Regions from separate parts of the Cobetia sp. 1CM21F genome, predicted to be linked through region 2. Evidence: riboswitches for the same ligand, from Rfam matches in the RefSeq annotation. Region 2 holds a riboswitch; the other holds the start of a gene.
What was found. Region 2 has a riboswitch for thiamine pyrophosphate ahead of tenA (thiaminase II). Riboswitches for the same ligand answer to the same signal wherever they lie in the genome.

Region 1 (10,604 bases), on a different contig from region 2:
GAGCCTGCGTCGCTTGCTTAGTGTCTCTGGTTTGATGATTAGTCTATTCGGGAATATTATTCGGCAGTTAGTCGATTATTCTTTTATTACATACCGGAAAAACCGATATGCAGATCCACATCACGCTGCGCCAGTTGCAAGTGTTCGTGGCGGTGACCCGCCACGGCTCCGTCAGTGCCGCGGCGCGCGAGATCGGCCTGTCGCAATCGGCGGCGAGTCAGGGGCTGTCCGAGCTTGAGCGTCATCTCGAGGTGCAGCTGTTCGAGCGCCTCGGTCGCCGCCTGGCCCTGAACGCCAATGGCCGCCGCCTGTTGGCGCGCGCCGAGCAATTGCTGGAGCAGACCCACGCGCTGGAGCTGGAGGCCCGTGAGCCCGGCGTGGTGGATGGCAACCTGCGCGGCGAGCTGGAAATCGCCGCCAGCGCCACCATCGGCACCTGGTTGTTACCGGGGCTGGCGGGGGCCTTCATGCGCGAACATCCGGGCACCGAGCTCAACCTGCGTCTGCGCAATACCCATCAGGTGGTGGAGGCGGTGCTCAACTATGACGCCGAACTCGGCCTGATCGAGGGTGACTGCCATGCGCCGCGCCTGATGAGCCAGACCTGGCGCGAGGATGAGCTGGTGGTGGTGGCGCCGCCGAGCCATCCGCTGGCCGTGCGCGGCGTGGCGCTCAGCGACGAGGACCTCGCCTCGGCTGACTGGATTCTGCGCGAGGGGGGCTCGGGCACGCGGGCGGTCTTCGAGCGTGCACTGCACGGGCGGATCGAGCGCCTCAAGGTGCGCATGGAGCTGGGCCAGCACGAGGCCATCAAGCAGGCCGTGTTCGCCGGGCTGGGACTGGGATGCCTGTCGCACCTGTCGGTAGCGGCCGAGATCGCGCGTGGCGAGCTGGTGGTGCTGGCCACGCCCCAGCTCAACCTGAAGCGGCGCTTCTCGATGCTGTGGCACCCGGAGCGTTACCGCAGCCCGCTGTGGCAGGCGGTCAAGGTCTATCTGGAAGCCAGCCCGCGTTGAGCCGTCGAGGACGGAGCCGCCGCGCGCTTGATAGTTTGCTAACATAGGCGCTCCCCGCGAGCCGGCTGCCGCCGAGCGACGCCGCTGAGCCACGCCACTGAGCCTGAGCTACCGCGCCTGAGCTACTGCGCCTGAGCCACGGGGAGCGTAACGGTCTGTCTAGCGTCCATGGAGATGATGATGAGCACAACGGTCGAGCTTTATTACCACGAGAGCGATGCTCGTGATGGCGCCGAGGAACAGACAACGAGCCAGCAGGACGCGACGCCGCTGGTCATTCTTCACGGCCTGTTCGGCAGTGCCGACAACTGGCGTTCGCATATCAAGTCATGGTCGCGGACACGCCGCGTGATCGCGGTGGATCTGCGCAACCACGGCCGCAGCCCGCACGTGGCCGGCATGAGCTACCCCGAGCAGGCCGCGGATGTCCTCGCGCTGCTCGACCGCCTCGCCATCGAGCGCTGTGACCTGCTGGGCCACTCGATGGGCGGCAAGGTCGCCATGCAGGTCGCGATCGAGGCGCCCGAGCGTCTGCGCAGCCTGCTGGTCGCCGATATCGCGCCGGTCGCCTATGGCCACGGGCATGACGATATCTTTGCTGCCTTCGAGGCGGTACGTGACGCGCGCCCGGCCTCACGCAAGGAGGCCGACACGGTGATGGCGCAGCATGTCGATACCCCGGCCATCCGCCAGTTCCTCGCCACCAATCTGGTGCGTCTCGACGATGGCGCCATGGGCTGGCGCGTCGGGCTGGACCATATCGCGGCGGGTTACCCGCAGATCGTCGAGGCGCCGCACGGCCAGGGGCCGGTCGAGCTGCCGGCGCTGCTGCTGTGGGGCTCGCGCTCCAACTATGTGCAGTCCGAGGGCCTGGCGACGATGCGCGAGCACTTCCCTGCGTTGGAAGACGACTCGCTGGAGGCCGGCCATTGGCTGCACGCCGAGCGTGCCAGCGAGTTTCAGCAGGCGGTGGTGGCGTTCCTTGATCGCGTCGCACGCGCTTGAGTACGCCGAGCCGTCACTCCGAAAATCGTCAGCCGGCCGCGAGCGAGCGGGTCATCCCGCCGGTGACCACCCACGAGCGCCTGGTGGTGGCGCTGGTCACCCTGCTGCAGTTCGCCGTCATCATGGGTTTCACCATGGTGATGGCGCTGGGTCCCGACTTTGCCACCTCGCTGGGCATTCCGCTGGATCACCTTGGCTATATTGTCGGCAGTTATCCGCTGGCCGCCGCGGTGGGCACTCTGCTGTGGACGCGACACGCCGATCGCTTCGATCGCCGCTGGGCAGTGCTGGGCTTCCTGTTCGGCGCGGCGCTCTGTCACCTGATCGCCAGCTTCGCCACCGACTTCGAGACCCTGCTGGCGGCGCGCATGCTGGGCGGCCTGTTCGGCGGGCCGGCGGCGGCGACGGCGCTGGCCATCGTGATCGACGTGGTGCCGGGAGTACGCCGGGGGCGCGCCATGGGCCTGGTGATGGGCGCCTTCTCGGTGGCCTCGGTGCTGGGGCTGCCGTTTGCGCTGTGGCTGTCGCAGGGCTTCGGCTGGCAGGCGCCATTTCGCGCCGTGGCGCTGTTGGCACTGCTGGTGTGCGGGCTGCTGGCCTGGATACTGCCGCCGATCCGCGGCCATCTCGATAATCCCGAGACGCGTCAGCGCAGCCGCAAGGGCACCACGATCCTGAACATCCTGGCCCAGCCCGACCATCGCCTGGGGCTGGCGCTGATCGCCACGGCGATGTTCAGCAACTTCCTGGTGATTCCCAACCTGGCAAGCTATCTGCTGTTCAATCTGGGTCTGCCGCGCGAGGATCTCGGCGGGCTCTACATGATCGGTGGCGGCCTGTCGCTGGTCGGCATGCAGCTGACGGGACGGCTGTGTGATCGCTATGGTTGTGTCTGGCCGGGCACCATCACCTGCCTGATGACGGCGCTGGTCGGCTGGGCCTTCCTGCTGCATTCGCCGGGACCGTCGCTGATCTGGATCGGCTTCGGCGCCTACATGCTGTTCTCGTCGGCGCGGCGTGTGACCCAGAATACGCTCAACAGCTTCATTCCCGCCGACCACGAGCGAGCGGCCTTCACCAGCACCCAGAGTGCCGTGCAGCATCTGAGTTCTGCCGCCGGCAGCTATGTGGGCGCCGGACTGCTGGTCAGCACGCCGAGCGGCGCGTTGGAGGGCATGCCGTTGCTGGTCGCGGTGCTGATGATCGCGCTGGTGATCCAGCCGCTGCAGATCCTGTGGCTGTCGCGTCGCCTGGCACGCCGCTAGCGCTTGTCAAATAGGCACAAGACGGCGAGAGCGAGCCGGTCCTGAACCCAAAACGCCCTGTCGGAATCTCCGACAGGGCGTTTTGCATGGGGCGCGCAAGCGCTCAGCGTTTCAAGAGCTCTGGGCGCTCAACGCCTCAGGGCGCGTTGACGTCGACGGCCAGGTGGCTCAGCGACTGGCGCTTCTTGATCATGCCGCGCTCGAACAGGAAGTCCTCGAAGTCACGGTAACGGCCGGCATCCAGCGCGGCAGGACGCAGCGCGAAGCGCGGCAGGGTGGCGTACCAGGCTTCCTTGTTGAGCTCGGTATCCAGTGCCGGGTCGGAGTCGCGGAACATCTCCCAGCCCTGGTCAGGATGGTTGATGATCCAGGCAGTGGCTTCACCGACGGCGGCGAGGAAGCCGGCGTACTGGGCCTGCTTGCGCTCGTAGCTGTCGCTGTTGGCGACGAAGATCAGCTCGTCATAGGTCGGCACGCCTTCTTCCTCGATGTAGAAGGCGCGGCCCTTGACGCCTTCCTGGGCCATCTGGGCCAGCTCGAAGTTGCGGAAGGCGCCGGTGACGGCATCGACCTTGCGCGTCAGCAGTGACGGCGTCAGCGAGAAGTTGACGTTGGTCAGCGTGATGTCATCCAGCGTCAGGCCGCTGTGCTGCAGCATGGTGGAGAGCAGCACTTCCTCGACACCGCCGACCGAGTAGCCGACCCGCTTGCCCTTGAGGTCGGCGATCGACTGGATGTCGCTGTCGGCGCGCACCACCACCACATTCAGCGGCGTGGCGACCAGGGTGCCGATACGTACCAGCGGCAGGCCCTGATCGATCTGCAGGTGCAGCTGCGGCTGATAGCTGATGGCGATGTCGACGCGCTCGGCGGCGGCCAGCTTGGGCGGCACGCTCGGGTCGGCGGGGGCGATCAGCTCGACATCAAGGCCGTGCTTCTTGAACAGGCCCAGCTCCTGCGCCAGCACCAGCGGGGCATGGCCGGGGTTGGTGTACCAGTCGAGCATGACCTTGAACTGCGTCAGCGGCTGCTCGGCGGTGGCAGCGTCCGTGGTAGTGTCATTGGCGGCGCCCTTCGAGTCAGCATCAGCGCTCTGTTCGTCGCTGGCGGCTGGCGGGGCATCCGCGGCCGGTTCAGCACCGTTCTTGGCCTGCTCGGCGGCGCCGGCGGTTGCTTCCACGGCTTCCTGGCTTGCCACCGGCGCCGAGGCGGCCGAATCGCCGTTCACTCCGACCTCGGCCTGCTGAGCGACGATTTCCGGCGCTGACTGGGTGCTGGTGGCGGGTTCTGCCTCGGCGGCGTGGGCCGACATGGCGGTGGCTGGCAGGCTGCTCAGGCACAGCGTGGTCAGCAGGGTGGCGAAGGCGGTGGACAGCAGCGAGGCACGTGGTGAACGTGTCGGCTGCGCTTTGCGCCGTGGCGCCGATGACGAAAGAGACATGGCGGAGTTCCTTGTGATCACAGGGTAGTGGTGCTGCCGTTCGTGGGCGGCAGTCGTCAGGCTCATGCAATTTGTGTCGAGCGTCGTTGCGTCTTTCGGTTACGCGATCTTGCGGTCTTGCGGTAGTTACTCGAAGCCCCGGCGTGTCAGCTCAGGCGTGTCAGCCGGTCGCGGTGCCAGGGCATCAGGGCGCGCAGCAGCGCATCCAGCGAGAAATAGAGCAGCAGGGAGAAGGCGACCAGCACCAGCAGGGCGGCGAACATCAGGTCGATTTCCATGCGCGCGTTGGCGTTGAGCATCAGATAGCCCAGCCCCTGACTGGCACCGGCCCATTCCCCGATGACGGCGCCGATGGGGGCGGCGGTCGCGGCCATGCGAATGCCGGAGGCCAGTGCCGGCAGCGCGGCGGGCAACTGGATGTGGATCAGCCGGCGCCATGGGCTGGCACCCAGGGTATGGGCAAGATCCAGCCAGCCCTGCTGGGTCTGGCGCAGGCCGTCGTAGCCGGTGGAGGCGACCGGGAAATAGATGATCAGCGTCGCCATCACCACCTTGGACAGCATGTCATAGCCGAGCCACAGCACCAGCAGCGGCGCGATCGCGAACAGCGGTATCACCTGGCTGATCAGCAGCATCGGCAGCAGGGTGCGGCGCAGGCGGGGAATGAAGGCCAGCGCCAGCGCGGTGGCAAGGCCGAGCAGAATGCCCAGCACCAGCCCGGCCAGTATCTCGCTGATGGTGACGCCAGCGTGATGGGCCAGCAGCGGCGCCTTCTGGATCAGCACCTCGAGCACGGCCTGCGGCGTGGGCAGAATGTAGGGCGGTACGGCGGTAACGGCAATGACCAGCTGCCAAAGCCCCAGCAGGAGCAGCGCGCTGATGACGAGGTGACGCATGGCGTGCAGACGTTTCATGCGGCCTCCTCGCTATCACGCAGGCGGGCGATCAGTTGCGCCTGCGCCGGTGGCAGGGCCGGGTCATCCAGCGGCACCGGGCGTGCGGCGCCAAGCCCCGGCAGGCGTTCCAGCTCGGCGCCGTGACCCGGGAGGCTCGACGGGCGCAGCACCAGCAGTTGATCGGCGAGGCGCAATGCCTCCAGCGGGTCATGGGTCACCATCAGGACGGTGCGGCCCTTGAGCAGGCGGCTGGCCAGATCATGCAGCTCCAGACGGGTGATGGCATCCACCGCCGAGAATGGCTCGTCCATCATCACGACCGGCGCCTGCTGGTAGAGCGTGCGGGCGAGGGCGACGCGCTGGCGCTGACCGCCGGAGAGGGCGTCCGGCCAGGCCTGCTCACGGCCCTCGAGCCCGACCGCGGCCAGCAGTTCATGAGCGAGTTTGCGATTGCGCGGCCGCCGGCGCAGGTCATCGCCCAGCCACAGGTTGTCGATGACGCGCCGCCACGGCAGCAGCAGGTCCTGCTGCGCCATCCAGGCCACGCGGTCGGTCAGCGGCTGACCGTCATCGGTGGCGAGGTCGAGCTGGTGGAGATCTGACATCTCCAGACCGGCCAGCAGGCGCAGCAGCGAACTCTTGCCGCAGCCGGAGCGTCCCAGCAGTGCCGTCCAGCTACCGGCTTCCAGACGCGCGGAGATATCGCGGAACAGCGTGTGGCCGGCGTAATCGATTCGTGCGTTGTTGAGGGTGAGTCCCAGCGACACAGGCAATTCCGTGGTCAGGCGGCGTGCCGGCAGGAGGAAGCAGGTGACGCGCCATGCAGGGCACGCGTCGGGGATTCCCTCCGCCGGTATCAACCGGATCAGGTTCCAGGGGTTGTCGCGCGACGTATCGCTGCGGCTCTCAGCCCATCCTCGGGCACCCCCATCCAGGTCGACAGTGTAACGTCACTCTCTTGCCGGTGTCTTGTCCGACGCGGGTCAGGGGCGGGGGGCGGGTCCGGTGAGCAGGGCAGAGGTGGGCAGGGCAGAGGTGGCGTGCGAAACGGACTATGCCGATGTGCCACGCCTTGGGTATGCTGAGCTTTACTGTAACAAGACGTGTAGCCCAAGGAGATCATCATGCCCGACACACCGGATCTCTCGACCTGTTCCAGTTATCCCGTTCCCCCACGGCGGCCGAGCACGGCTGAGGCCGTGGGCGAGCCGCGTCCCGTGCCCAGGGGCTGGCCCGAGGAGTCACTGACCCGCCGGCTCTCGACCTATCTGGGTCAACCCCTTGAGCCGTTGGCACTCGCCTGGCCGGATAGCGCCAACTGGCTATGGCGCCAGCGTGGCGGCACGCCCGGCCTCATCAAGCTGGCGCGCACCGGGCCAGACCATGACCCCTTCTGGCGCGCCATGCGCGGGGTCTTCGGCGCCGATCGCTGGGCGACGCCGGAGGGGCTGACGCGACTGGCGGGCGCCTTGCCCGCGCGCCTGCCGATTCCGCCACTGCCCCTGACCTTTCTCGGGCGTCTCGATGGCGCGCCCATCTGGCACCTGCCGTGGTCCAGCGGGCAGCCGAGTGATCTCAGCATCACCTTCTGTGAGCTGCTGGGCGACCAGCTCGGTCGCCTGCATCAGGATACGCTGTCGGGCTTCGGTCAGCCGCTGGCGCAGCCGATGCCGCTATTGCACTGGAATACCCGCGTCACGCGCTTTCTCGCCCATCACCCGCGTCGCGCGGAGCTTGGCACGCTGCTCAAGCGCACCTTCCCGGCACCGACTCGCGCGGTGTGGTGTCTGCCGGACATGCGCGCCGATCAATATCTGTGCGCCGCCACCGGCTGGGTATGGAGCGATTGGGAAGCGCTGGTGTGGGCGCCGATCGAGTTCGACTGGGCGCTGGTGGAGTTGCTGCTGGAAACGCCGGAGCAGCGTCAGGCCTTTATGAAGGGCTATTCGCGCCATGGGCGCATGATCGATCTCGATGGCCAGCGTGAGCTGTGCCGTGCGCTGTTGTGGGCGATGGAGGCCTTCGGCCCGCGGTCCTATGCTGAGCTTGCGGCAGCCCCTGCCTGGGTCTCGCCGCGCAGCCTGGCGTGAAATCCGCGTGCTGCACGCTGCAAGTACATGAAAGGTGTGAAATTTCTCTGCAGCCCCATCGCTGACATGGAATACTGTGGGTGAGTCGTCGTGGACGTCACTCGAGATCTGATGTAGGGCTTGGCGGGGGAGCACTCGTGGTAGAGAACCTGAATTATTATTTCTTGCTGGCAGGCACGCTGATCGCCTTGAGCGTGTTGGCCAGCCGCGTCTCGGCGCGTCTTGGCATGCCGCTGCTACTGCTGTTCCTCGGCCTTGGCATGCTGGCGGGTGAAGATGGCGTGCTGGGCATCCAGTTCGATGACGCCTCATCCGCTTACATGATCGGCAACCTGGCGCTGGCGCTCATCCTGCTCGATGGCGGCCTGCGCACGCGGCTGTCCACGTTTCGTGCCGGCCTGAAGCCGGCGCTGGTGCTGGCCACCGTCGGGGTCTTCATGACCAGCGGCCTGGTGGGCCTTCTGGCCATGTGGCTGTTTGATCTCACCCTGATCGAAGGCCTGCTGGTCGGGGCCATCGTCGGCTCCACCGATGCCGCGGCGGTCTTCTCGCTGCTGGGCGGTCAGGGCGTTCACCTCAATGAGCGTGTCGGTGCGACGCTGGAAATCGAGTCCGGCACCAACGACCCGATGGCGATCTTCCTGACCATCACGCTGGCCGAGATCCTGACCGGTCAGCTCTCCGGCGTCGCGTCGGGCATCATGAGCTTCCTGCTGCAGTTCGGTGTCGGCGCCGCCATGGGGATCGCCGGCGGCTGGCTGATCGCCCGTCTGATGCGCTATCTGGACCTCGCGCCCGGCCTCTATTCGCTGCTGGCGCTGGCGCTGGGCCTGAGCCTCTTCGCCACCACCAACGAGATGGGTGGCAGCGGTTTCCTTGCCATCTATCTGTGTGGCCTGATGATCGGCAATCACCCCGGGCGGCATCTGGAGCACATCCTGCCGGTGCATGATGGTATGGCGCATCTCTCGCAGATCGTGCTGTTCCTGATGCTGGGCCTTTTGGTCTCGCCCTCGACCATGCTGCAGTTCGCGCTGCCGGCCGCCATCCTCAGCGTGGCGCTGATTCTGGTGGTGCGCCCGCTGGCGGTCATCCTGTGTCTCAAGCCGTTCTTCCGCTTCCGCTGGCGCGAGCTGTGGTTCATCAGCTGGGTCGGGCTGCGAGGGGCGGTGCCGATTGTGCTGGCGATCTTCCCGGTGATCACCGGGGTCGAGAATGCCGGTCTCTACTTCAATGTCGCCTTCTTCGTGGTCATCATCTCGCTGCTGGTACAGGGCTCGTCGCTGGCGCCGATGGCGCGCAAGCTGCGGGTGGTGGTGCCGCCGGGCGCACAGCCGAGTCGCCGCAACCTGCTCGGCATCATGCCGGTCAATGACTACGAGATGCTGGTCTATCGCGTCGACAACACGGCGCTGGAAGGCGTGGCGCTGCGCATGCTGCGCTTCCCGTCGGGGGCCAAGGTCGGGGCGCTGTTCCGCAACAAGGTGTTGATCCACCCCAAGGGCAGCACCTGTCTGCATCAGCAGGATGTGCTGTGCGTGGTGGGGCGCTCCTGTGATGTGCCGAGCCTCAACCGCATGTTCAATGGCGAGAGTCTGCAGCACGAGCAACGCGCCTTCTTCGGGACCTTCACGCTGGAAGGCGATGCCAACATGCAGGATATCGCCGATGTCTACGGCTTGACGCTCTCCCAGGGCGAGCACCACCTGACCATCGCCGAATTCATCACCCGGCGAGTCGGCGGGGTGCCGGTGGTCGGCGACGATGTCGACTGGCATGGCATCCACTGGGTGGTGAACGAGGTGGAAGGCAATCGCATCACCAAGGTCGGCCTGCGACTGCACTGAGTCTGAGTCCGTTTCTGGGCCTGAATCTGTGTCAGGGCCTGAGCCTGCGCCTGCGCTTCACACGATACGACGCCCCCATTGCACTGCGTGTAATGGGGGCGTCGTGTTTGGACTCATCAATATCGTATTCTGTTGATGTCAGGCCAATTTGTCCGTGACAGCGCCTGGCCACCGATTGTGGCCAGCGACAAGGAGGTGACTACATGGCCAGCCCACACCCTCATCTCGCGGGCTTTCTGCGGCGATTCGAGCAATTCCCGCCCGGACTCACGGCGGATGAGAAGACCTTTCATGCCACCTTCAACGTGGTCTACGTGCTGGCGGTCAGTTGCCATCTGCTCTACGCCATCCTGCTGTTGTGGCTGGGCGAGATGGGCATTCTGGCGCTGAATCTGGCGATGCTGATCGTCGATCTGGTCTGTCTGCAGCTGCACCGTGCTCGCCGTGAAGCCCTGGCGGCCACGCTGATGGCGCTGGGCACCTGCGCGCAGATCAGCTTCTCGCTGCGCTATTTCGGCTCGGAAGCCGGGTTCGACTACTTCTACTTCGGCGCCTTGCTGTGCATCTACTCGATCCGCATGTCGTTCATGCGGCGCGTTTTGCTGTGCGCCGCCTGCCTGAGCATGCCGCTGCTGGCCTATATCATCCTGATGCTGGAAGGGCCGACCAATCCGCTGCCCGCCGGCTGGATGCTGGCATTTCGCATCATCAATCTGGGCGTCTTGACCATCTTCTTCACGCTGGTGCTGGTGCAGATGGGCTGGTCGGTGGAGCGCCTGCAGCAGCGTTTCGAGACGGGAGGGCGCTTCGATGCGCTGACCGGCGCCCTGAGTCGCGCCGAGCTGGTCGACAGCGGGCGTGGCATGTTGATCAACAACGGGGCGCTGAGCGTGATGATGGTGGATGTCGACCATCTGGCGCTGATCAACGAGACATGGGGTCGCCAGGCCGGTGATCAGGTGCTCAAGGAGCTGGTGCGGCGCATGCGCAGCATCCTGCGCGGGGAGGACCTGGTCGGGCGCTATGGCGGCGAGGAATTCGTGC
Region 2 (10,604 bases):
TGGGTCTCGTTGTCCTGCATCATGACGACACACTAGCATGTCCTGGGATGTGCGGCATGTCTGCACCAGTGGTGGGCATGGCAAGACTATGAGGAGAGTACGGTGACAGGGCAATGGCAGGCAGAGGATGAGGCGGCGACAGGGTCGGTAACAGACCAGCAGCAGGCTGCGAGCGCCGCAGATGCCGCACAGAAGCAGGGCTGGCGCCTGGAGGTGCTGGATTCCCTTGACGCTCTCACCGCCAGTGAATGGAATGCGCTGGCAGGCGATGACTATCCCTTCCTGCAGCATGCCTATCTGAGCGCGCTGGAAAGCTGCGGTGCGGCCAGCGCCGCCAGTGGTTGGCATCCTGCCCATCTGGTAGTGCGAGACGCCGACGGCCGCTTGCTGGCGGGGCTGCTGCGCTATCTCAAGCTGCACTCGCGCGGCGAATATGTGTTCGACCAGCAGTGGGCGGAGGCCCTGGAGCAGGCCGGTGGGCGCTATTATCCCAAGCAGTTGACTGCCGTGCCGTTCACTCCCAGCGATGGCCCACGCCTTGTCACCTCGCCGCAGTTGGCGTCGCCCGCAGCCCGACGTGCCTTGCTTGAGTGGTTGTGGCCGCATCTCAAGGCCGGCATCACGCCCGCGGCTGAGCCGGGTAGCGCGCTGCGTCGTTATGAGCACAGCGGGTTTCATCTGCTGTTTGTCTCGGCACAGGAGCGGCAAGACTGGCAGGCGGCGATTCCGGAGCTGATTTCGCGTCCCGGGATGCAATATCACTGGCAGTCACGCGGCGAGCCGGACTTTGCCACCTGGCTTGAGAGTCTGCGCTCCAAACGGCGCAAGGAGATCCGTCGCGAGCGGCGCAAGGTCGCCGAGCAAGGCTTCACGCTGGCCAGGCTCGAGGGGGCGCAGATTGGCCCTGATGACATCGAGGCCTTCTACCGTTGCTACTGCATGACCTATCTCGAGCGCGGCCAGCGCCCTTATCTGCCGCTCGATTTCTTCCAGCAGCTCAGGCGCAGCATGCCCGAGCGGTTGCTGCTGGTGCAGGCGCGTGATGAGCAGGGCGCGCCGGTGGCGGCAGCCTTGTGTCTGATCGGCAGTGATTGCCTATATGGTCGTTGGTGGGGCAGCGAAGTCCATGCCGACTGTCTGCACTTCGAGGTCTGCTATTACCAGGGGCTCGAATTCTGCCTGCAGCGAGGGCTCAAGCGCTTCGATCCCGGCACCCAGGGTGAGCACAAGATCAGCCGCGGTTTCGCGGCGTATGCCACTGGGTCGCTGCATTGGCTGATGCATCCCGGGCTTCAGGAGGCGGTGGCAGAGGCGGTCGAGGAGGAGGCACGCTGGCTCAGCAAGGCCCGTCAGCAGGTGACGGCAATGCTGCCTTATCGGGAGGCCGCGCCCCAGCCAGCGCAGGAGTGATGACCCTCAGCCTTCGTCACTGCAATCCGCTATCCGCTGGCGGATTCTCCCGCGGAGTCAGAGGCAAGAAAGATTGCGAATAGAGCACTACACTGAGTTATATATGAATGCTCTAATCCAGAGGCGCCCATGCTGATCAAGGACTGCGATTCACGGGAATACGACCTGCTGGTGCTCGAGGTGCTGGCGCAGGATGCTGCGCTTGCCGCGCCAGAGCGCCACAAGGTGCTGGAGGCCCTGCGTGCGATACGTGCCCGTCAGGCGCGTCGCCGTGCGCTGGCAAGCCAGCTGGATGCCTTGTTGGGGACGCGGGATGATTGGGTCGTTCTGCATGATGTGCGTCTGGCGCAGGCAGAGGGCGTGATCGAGATCGATCACCTGCTGATCAACAGCCTCATGCAGGTCTGGGTGCTGGATGCCTCCTGTTTTGATTTGACGCTCTCGATCACTCCCTTCGGTGAGCTGTTGGCCCATGGCGGGCGAGTCGCGCAGGGGAGCGAGACACCCTCTGGCGAAGATGGCGTCATGGCACATGCCGTGACGCCGTGTCCCTTGCAGACGATCCCTGAGCGTAGCCGCGCCATCGTGCAATGGCTGGAGGCCTCCTCGTTGTTGCCTGTGCGCCTGGGGATGACCCTGCAGCCGCAATTACGCTATCGCATCGTGGTGGCTGATGCGGCTCAGGTCAGTCGGCCGCCGGAAGATATCGTGGACAGTCGTGCGCTGCTGTCCTTCGCGCGCCTCAAGCGTCAGTGCCTGCAGGTGAGCGGCAAGACCGCTTACGTGACACGGCTGCGCAGTTTTACCCACCGCCTCGATCAGCGACGCCTGCGCCAGCTGGGGCGCGCCATCGCGACCCAGCATGTGGCCCCCAATACGGATTGGGTGGCGGAGCTGGGCCTGGCCGCTGGCACGCGCGCGACGGATGGCGACGCTGCCACTCAGGTATCCCCGCTGGCCTATCTATGGCAACCGCCGCTATCGCCTGAAGAACTGGCGCGGGCCTCAGGCGATAGCGCTGCCATGGCGGCAGAGTCCGATGACATGGAAGGGGCGTCGGATGACACGACGCTGGCGGTCCAGCGTGGCGTGACATCTACGGCTGCCCTGAAACGGCAGTGCGGTTTTGGGGGCCGAGGGCTGCAGGCCGCGCACTGGCAGCCCGGGCACCAGACTCTGGATCAGGATAGCCGAGAAGGCCCCGCGAGCCCGCAGGCGGCAGGCGAGCAGCCGGGGGCTGCGGCCGACAATCAGCAGGGCGCGTCTTCCGCCCCGTCGCAGGATGAGGAAGGCTTGCCGCGCTGCCAGGGCTGTCGGCGATGGCTTTCCACCCAGAGTGTCGACTTCTGTCGCCAGGCAGATCAGGCACGCGCGCTGGGCGGGCGTCTGCTCTGCAAACGCTGTCGCGACGCCTCATGCCAGTGAGGCAGCAGCACGGCGCTCTCCTCAAGTTCAGCCTTTCAGCTTCAGGCTTCTGTCTCAGCCCTCTGTCCTAGCCCTCTATCCTCTCAGCCCTATGGCCCAGCACTTAGGCCCAGTCTGGCGTTCCAGGGCGTGGTGCAGAGCGTGACGGGAGCCCAGGACGTCAATTTTCTTTTCGACTTCTGATTGTTTTTCTCCAGTGCAATCAAGCAACTGCATCAACCAGGGCGTACAGATCAGTCGTTGCGATGTTTTTGATGTTGCAGTGCAACAAAGACTGTCTTATGCTGCGTTGCAGCGAGGATGGAACCTGGTCGATAGCACTATCTGACCGCGACGGCTTGATAGTGACGGCTTGATAATGATGGCTCGGTCACTACGGTGCACCAGCCCGGTTCAGTCCTGATAACCGAACGGAGCAACGCTCCGGTTCATTTCAGCGTGATGCCAATACCCTGGAGGGTGCCTACATGTTCAATGCCAACTTCGAGAAGTCCGCTCAGCAGTTCGACGATATGTTCCTGTCTCCGCTGCGTGCGTTCAGCGCCCTGAGCATCGATTACAGCGAGAAGCTGATCGGCGCACAGATGGAACTGACCAAGTCCTATGCTGATGCTTCCCTGACCCAGGCGCGTTCCATGCTCGAGATCAAGGACAGCGAAGGTCTGAAGAACTTCGTCAAGGAGCAGCAGGAAACCGTCAAGACTCTGGGCGAGAAGCTGCAGAACGACACCCAGAAAGTGGTCGAGCTGAACCAGGAATACGCCAAGAAAGGTCAGGAACTGGCAGAAAGCAACGCCAAGTCCGCCTCCGAGGCCATGCAGAAAGTCGCCAAGTAAGCGACTGCTGCCGACGCTCTCAGGCGAGCGTCCCCAACGCCCATCCGGTCTTCCGGATGGGCGTTCGCGTGTCTGGAGCATCGCTGAGCAGGTGGGGAGGCGCGCGACGCTAGCGGCGAGCGCTGCCTTGGGCCACAATGACCTGCCACGCCGCCGGTGATTGCCGGCGGCATTTATTCGATCAGTGACAGGTGATAGACATGGCACAGGCCACAGCGCGTCATATTCTCGTTTCCAGCGAAGAACAGTGTGCAGCTCTCAAGACCGAAATCGAGAACGGCCGCGATTTCGCTGATGCCGCTCGCGAGCACTCCTCCTGCCCGTCCGGCCGCAGTGGCGGCGACCTGGGCGCCTTCGGCCCGGGCATGATGGTCAAGGAATTCGACGAAGTCGTGTTCAGCGCCCCGATCAACACGGTTCAGGGCCCGGTGAAGACCCAGTTCGGTTATCACCTGCTGGAAGTCACCAGCCGCACGTGAGCCTTCTGTCACGCTCATGAGATGTCATGAGCGTTTGGCAGGATGTGACGAAAACGCCCCGACCATCACTGGTCGGGGCGTTTTTTGTGTCGCTCGGAAAGTCATCCTTCCTGTGTGTCAGGCGCTTGCCTACACCTCCTGATAGAGCTGGCTGCCTTCACGCTTGAACTTGTCGGCCTGCTCCTGCATGCCGGCCATCACGCTGTCGGCATCGCCGGTCAGGCCATGTTCGTTGGCGTAATCACGCACTTCCTGGGTGATCTTCATCGAGCAGAACTTCGGCCCGCACATGGAGCAGAAGTGGGCGACCTTGGCCGAGTCCTTGGGCAGCGTCTCGTCGTGGAAGCTGCGCGCGGTGTCCGGGTCCAGGCCCAGATTGAACTGGTCTTCCCAGCGGAACTCGAAGCGTGCCTTTGAGAGCGCATTGTCACGGCGTTGCGCGCCCGGATGGCCCTTGGCCAGATCGGCGGCATGTGCGGCGATCTTGTAGGTGATGATGCCGGTCTTGACGTCGTCCTTGTTGGGCAGGCCCAGGTGCTCCTTGGGGGTCACGTAGCAGAGCATGGCGCAGCCGAACCAGCCGATCATCGCGGCGCCGATGCCGGAGGTGATGTGGTCGTAGCCCGGGGCGATGTCGGTGGTCAGCGGGCCGAGGGTGTAGAAGGGCGCCTCGTCACACTCGCTGAGCTGCTTGTCCATGTTCTCCTTGATCAGGTGCATCGGCACGTGACCCGGGCCTTCGATCATGACCTGGACATCGTGCTGCCAGGCGATCTTCGTCAGCTCGCCGAGCGTCTCGAGCTCACCGAACTGGGCGGCGTCATTGGCATCGGCCACCGAGCCCGGGCGCAGGCCATCGCCCAGTGACAGGCTGATGTCGTAGGCCTTGCAGATCTCGCAGATGTCCTCGAAGTGGCGATAGAGGAAGCTTTCCTCGTGATGCGCCAGACACCACTTGGCCATGATCGAGCCGCCGCGCGAGACGATGCCGGTCACGCGGCTGGCGGTCAGTGGCACATAGCGCAGCAGGACGCCGGCGTGGATGGTGAAGTAGTCGACGCCTTGCTCGGCCTGCTCGATCAGCGTGTCGCGGAAGATCTCCCAATCGAGGTTCTCGGCCACGCCATCGACCTTCTCCAGCGCCTGATAGATCGGCACCGTGCCGATGGGCACGGGAGAATTGCGCAGAATCCATTCACGGGTCTCGTGGATGTTGGCGCCTGTCGAGAGGTCCATCACGGTGTCGGAACCCCAGCGGATCGCCCAGGTCATCTTGTCGACCTCTTCCTCGATGGAGGAGGTGACCGCCGAGTTACCCAGGTTGCCGTTGACCTTCACCAGGAAGTTGCGACCGATGATCATCGGCTCGCTTTCCGGGTGATTGATGTTGGCGGGAATGATCGCGCGGCCGCGCGCGACTTCCTCACGCACGAATTCGGCGGTGATCTCGTCGGGCAGGTTGGCGCCGAAGCTGTGGCCCGGGTGCTGGTGGCCCAGAATGCTCTCGACGGATTCGCTGCCCTGATATTCCTCACGCAGCGCGATACGACGCTGATTCTCGCGAATCGCGATGTATTCCATCTCGGGGGTGATGATGCCCTGGCGCGCGTAGTGCAGCTGGGTGACATTCTTGCCCGGCAGGGCGCGACGCGGGCGGTGGTCCAGCTCGAAGCGCAGGGACGACAGGCGCAGGTCGGCCTGGCGCACGCGGCCATATTCACTGCTCAGTTGATTGAGCTGTTCGGTATCACCGCGTTCCTCGATCCACTGCTCGCGCAGCGGCGCCAGGCCCCGGCGGATGTCGATCTCGACCGCCGGATCGGTGTAGGGGCCGGAGGTATCGTAGACGACGATCGGCGGGTTCTCTTCCAGGCCGCTGGAGGTCTGGGTCGGCGAGCAGCCGATCTCGCGCATGGGCACGCGGATGTCCGGACGGGAGCCTTCGATATAGATCTTGCGCGAGCCGCTCAGCGGCGCGATGGCGGCGGCGTCGACCTGTGCTTCGCTGGCGAGGTGGCGGCTGCCATCCTTGCGACCGGCACGCGCGCGTGCCTTGGGGGCAGCCTCAGGCTGCGAGGCGAGCGGTGACTCGGCGGCGTTGGTGGTTTGCGGGTCTTGTGTCGTCGGGGCAGTGCTCATGCAGGTCTCCTCAAAGGGCGACGTCACGGCTGACGTCATCATGGGAAGACCGTGCGCAGGGAGAGGATGGTCGTCGCCGACTCCTTGCCAACAGGTGGCCCGGGAGCGAGGCGGCCGCGCGCAGCGGCTGGCCATCAGCTTGATTCCTACGCCGGTCCTAACCGGTTCAGGTTCCACGGGACCCCTTGCTGGCAAGCTCGCGCGTCAGGGCGGCGAAGCATGCATGCAGGATCTCAGCCGGTTCCACCGGCACCCCGTCAAGCGTGTTCAGATTTCAATGCGAGGGTGTTGCCCGAAGCGTCAGGCTTGCCACGGGGAGCATTCTCGCATCCAGGCTCTGTTGGCCTGTCAGCCATGCCATCCACGGAGGATGGCGTCATCCCGAGCGGCTCATGGCGAGCGCCGGGACGTCAGTCTGTCATGCCTCAAGCGCGATCGAGGCCCATCTGCCAGAAGTCGATCTCGAGTCGCGTGGCGTCCCGGAAGACATCGACCAGTTCACCCAGTCGGCGCTCCGAGACTTCCGAGAGTCGCGCATCCAGCCATTCACGTTCGGCTTCGACGGCTTCCTTGAAGTCATCGCTTGAGTACATCGCGATCCAGTCCGCGTACGGATTGTTCTCGATCTCGGTGGTGTCCTGATCGAGCAGCCACTCGGCGATCTCGCCGTAGCCGATCAGGCAGGGCGCGAGCGCCACGTGCAGATCGAGCAGGTCGCCGCGCTGGCCGCAATCGAGCACGTAACGGGTATAGGCCAGGGTAGCGCGGGATTCCGGCAGCTCGCTCAGGTCATCCTCGCTGATGCCCCACTCGCTGCAGTAGCCGATATGCAGATCGAGCTCGGTATTGAGGATGGTGTCGAGACTGGCCGTGGCCTGACGCAGCTCCGCGAGGGTGCGGCTCTTGTAGGCGGCCAGCGCCCAGGCACGTGCGAAGTGGATCAGGAACAGGTAGTCCTGCTGCAGGTAATGGCGGAAGGACTCCTCCGGCAGACGACCTTCGCCCAGCTGGCGAACGAAGTCGTGCTCGAGATAGTCACGCCATTCCTCGGCGCAGGCACTGGTCAGGTCGTTGAAACTAGGCATGACGCATCCCTCGGTGAGCGTGCTGACGACCCGTGATGGGGCGACAGGTCTCTGGCGCAAGCATGGCCAGTACCGGAACAGGAGCAGGGGAAAAGCGGGGGAGGTGCCGACAGTCACCGTGAGAAAGTGGTGACGATATCGAGTGGCATCGCTTCGCGCTTGATCCCTACGCCGGTACTAGCCGGATCAGGTTCGGCGGGATCGTCATTCACGCAAGGACATCGCCTGCGCATGACATCTCAGCCGGTCTTACCGGCACCCCGTCAAGCTGTGACATATGAGTCACGATGCAGCGAGTGTAACAGCCCTGCAGCGCAGAAGAAGGGCAGTGTGAGCAAAAATGCATACGACTTTGGGAGGCATGCCGAACGTGTGAAGAGCCTCAAGCGGGTTTGTAGAAAGCCGTGAGCGGGTTCATGGAAAGTCTCAAGCGGCAAGGTCGGCCATGAGTGCCGGCAGGTGGCGCGCCAGTCGCGCAAGGTCACGTGGCTCATCGACATCCCAGCTGATCGGCAGGCAAGCGGCCGTTCTCCCCGCCCGTGCCAGCAGCGCCAGAGTGTCCCGGCAAACATGGGCATGGCACCAGCGGGGCAGCAGGAAGGCTTGCGGGCAGGGCGCCTTGAGGCCAATCAAGCCATAGCCGCCATCGTCGGTGGGCTGCAGCACCGCGTCGTGAGTGCGCAGTCTGTGGGCTGCCTCGCGCAGCCGCTGGCTGTCCAGCGCCGGCAGGTCGGAGCCCATCAGCAACACCGGCCCCTCGGGCAGATGTCGGGCCATGGCCCGGGACATTCGCTCACCGAGCTCCCCCTGCGGCTGTGCCTCGAAGGTGAGGTCGGCAGAGGCATCGACAACGCTTCGCAGCCGGGCTTCCAGCGCTGCCCGCAAAGCCGCCTGTTCAGGTGCCTGACTCGACGACTCGGCAGAGGCCGTCAGCATCACCACGACCTTGCCGAGGCGCGCGGCGCAGGCGTGGTCAACGATATGGCTCAGCATCCGCGCATAGAGTCGAGCTGCGCCCTCGGGGCCGAGTGCGGGGATCAGGCGTGTCTTGCAGTGGCCGGCGATGGGCAGGCGACCGAAGATGATGAGAGTCGGGCGCACCTCTGACGCGGCATAAGCTGTGGGCAAGGTAGGCAACGCCGTATCACGCATGGGGCATGCCGCGCTGCTCACAGGCCTGCGCCGCGGCGCGATAGCCGTAGAGACGTGCCAGGCGTGCAGGGGAGACGCCACACCAGGCCGCCAGCCGCAGTCCCCACATCTTGACGATGGTGCGCCAGACGCCGTGGGTCTCCCAGCGTCGACCACTGGTCGTGACGCGCGCCGTCAGGTTCATTGGCGGGGTCAGATGCTTGAGCTGGGCACTCAGCCAGATATCTTCCATCAATGGCATGTCGGCAAAGCCGCCGATGGCCTCGAAGGTCGAGCGCTGCACGAACTGGGTCTGGTCGCCCGTGCTGATGCTGGTCAGCCGCGAGCGCAGATTCATCATGGCAGCGATCATCGGTAACCACGGCGACTCGCCCTTGATGCTGACATCGAAGCGGCCCCAGTCGCTGCGGCGATGCGTCGTGACGGCCTCCTTGAGCAATGCCAGCGCATTGTCGGGCAAGTCGGTATCGGCGTGCAGAAACAGCAGCCATTCTCCGCGTGCACGCGCGGCTCCGGCATTCATCTGGCGTGCCCGGCCCGGTTCACTGCTCAGCACGGCATCACACAGCGGTCGGGCCAGTGAGGGGGTGCCATCCGTCGAGCCACCATCCACCACGATCACTTCACAGTCCCCGCCCGCGCGCAGGCGACTCAGGGCAATCAGGGTTTGCACGATGCCGGCTGCCTCGTCATGCACCGGCATCACGATGCTCAGCCAGGGAGCGCGCGTCAGGTGCGTGCATGTGCTCGACAGGGAGTCCCGGTTGGCGGGCGTCCGTGATGCTGGGGGTGGCTGCTGGTTCATGGCGGCAGGCTCCGACGATGGCGTATTCGTTGGATCATACGCAGGAGTTCGTAGGCTGGATGCACGGGCAAGATACGCTCTATCAGCGCGTCATCGTTCAATAAACGCTTGGCGTCTACCCAGTGTCGCTCCATGGCCACACAATGCCTAGCTGGCCATTGGGTGCATGCGAGGGCACAGGACTACATTCCTGTAATTCGCAGGCGGGGCATGCAAGACAGGTTTTCAGTATCTGTAGCAGGCAAGCGCTGCATTCATCGGCCCTATTTATAGGCCCTCTCCATAGGCCCTCTGCCAAGCAGCTCCTGGAAAGAGAGCCTGAAGAGAGTGCTTGGACAAGAGGGCTTGGAGAGAGCGCGTGAATAAGGGCCAGGGCCTCGATTACCAAAAGCCCGTTCTGCTGGAGGTCAGGCCATCAATCGAAGGTGAGGCGATAGAGGCCATCCGCGCCGCTATCCGAGGTGAAGTACAGGCTGCCATCAGGGCCGAACAGGACATCGAGCGGGCGAATCCAGCGCTGACCGCTGCTGCTGTCCTGCAGGCCGGTCAGCACTGGCACCAGGCGTGCTTCAGTGTCTGGCGTCGCCAGCTTGAGGCCCAGCAGGCGAGGCTCACGGCGGCTGGCCGGGTCACCCGCGGCGTTGCCGGAGGGCGCCGTGCCCCAGCTGCCGTGGACTGCCACCACGACATCCATGTCAGAAGACAATGGATGCTCTGGCGGTACCACCGCGATTCCCATTGGTGCACTGCGAGCGGGGATCTCGGCCAGTGGCGGCTCAATCTCGTCACGCTCGCGCGGTGAATCGTTCGTGATGCAGTCATCCGCCTGCCAGTTGCCATCGATCCACTGATACCAGGGCATGCCATGGAAGCTGCCTTCGCGGGCTGCGACCACCAGCTCGCTAGGTTGCTCATAGCCCCAGTGGTCGGGCCCGTTGTTGGTGGCCAGCAGACGCGGCTCATCTTCCCTACCTGGCTGCCAGGCGAGGCCTACCGGGTTGCGCAGCCCGCTGGCCCAGGGCTGCCAGTGCGGGGCATCGCCGGATTCCTCAAGGCGCAGCACGCCGCCGCGGCGTTCACTGAAGGAGTAGCCCTGCTCGCTGCCTGCAAGGTATTGATTCGAGCAATTGCCCTGGATGCCCAGCGCCAGATAGAGGCCACCATCCGGCCCGAGACTCAAGGTGCGCGAGTTATGGCCACCGCCGCCGGGCAGGGCGATCAGCTCACGAAAGTCATCGCGGGTGAGAGACTCGCCGTGTGAATAGTCGGCGAC

Region 1: linked by a shared signal. The riboswitch ahead of MSG32_RS08030 (ABC transporter ATP-binding protein) and the one ahead of tenA (thiaminase II) in region 2 are both predicted to bind thiamine pyrophosphate.

Annotation. Positions count from the first base shown of each region.
Region 1 covers NZ_JALNTQ010000002.1:559,098-569,701, reverse strand. Annotated here, with positions in the region: gene MSG32_RS08055 (LysR substrate-binding domain-containing protein) at 108-1,016, shown strand; gene MSG32_RS08050 (alpha/beta fold hydrolase) at 1,197-2,021, shown strand; gene MSG32_RS08045 (MFS transporter) at 2,018-3,286, shown strand; gene MSG32_RS08040 (ABC transporter substrate-binding protein) at 3,423-4,727, opposite strand; gene MSG32_RS08035 (ABC transporter permease) at 4,874-5,641, opposite strand; gene MSG32_RS08030 (ABC transporter ATP-binding protein) at 5,638-6,390, opposite strand; TPP riboswitch at 6,449-6,562, opposite strand; gene MSG32_RS08025 (hypothetical protein) at 6,748-7,713, shown strand; gene MSG32_RS08020 (potassium/proton antiporter) at 7,851-9,560, shown strand; gene MSG32_RS08015 (GGDEF domain-containing protein) at 9,764-10,604, shown strand, end outside.
Region 2 covers NZ_JALNTQ010000001.1:194,869-205,472, forward strand. Annotated here, with positions in the region: gene MSG32_RS00760 (GNAT family N-acetyltransferase) at 103-1,410, shown strand; gene MSG32_RS00765 (nuclease-related domain-containing protein) at 1,540-2,835, shown strand; gene MSG32_RS00770 (phasin family protein) at 3,303-3,671, shown strand; gene MSG32_RS00775 (peptidylprolyl isomerase) at 3,872-4,150, shown strand; gene thiC (phosphomethylpyrimidine synthase ThiC) at 4,280-6,289, opposite strand; TPP riboswitch at 6,416-6,556, opposite strand; gene tenA (thiaminase II) at 6,715-7,374, opposite strand; TPP riboswitch at 7,521-7,647, opposite strand; gene MSG32_RS00790 (TIGR04282 family arsenosugar biosynthesis glycosyltransferase) at 7,801-8,502, opposite strand; gene MSG32_RS00795 (TIGR04283 family arsenosugar biosynthesis glycosyltransferase) at 8,519-9,229, opposite strand; gene MSG32_RS00800 (PQQ-dependent sugar dehydrogenase) at 9,747-10,604, opposite strand, start outside.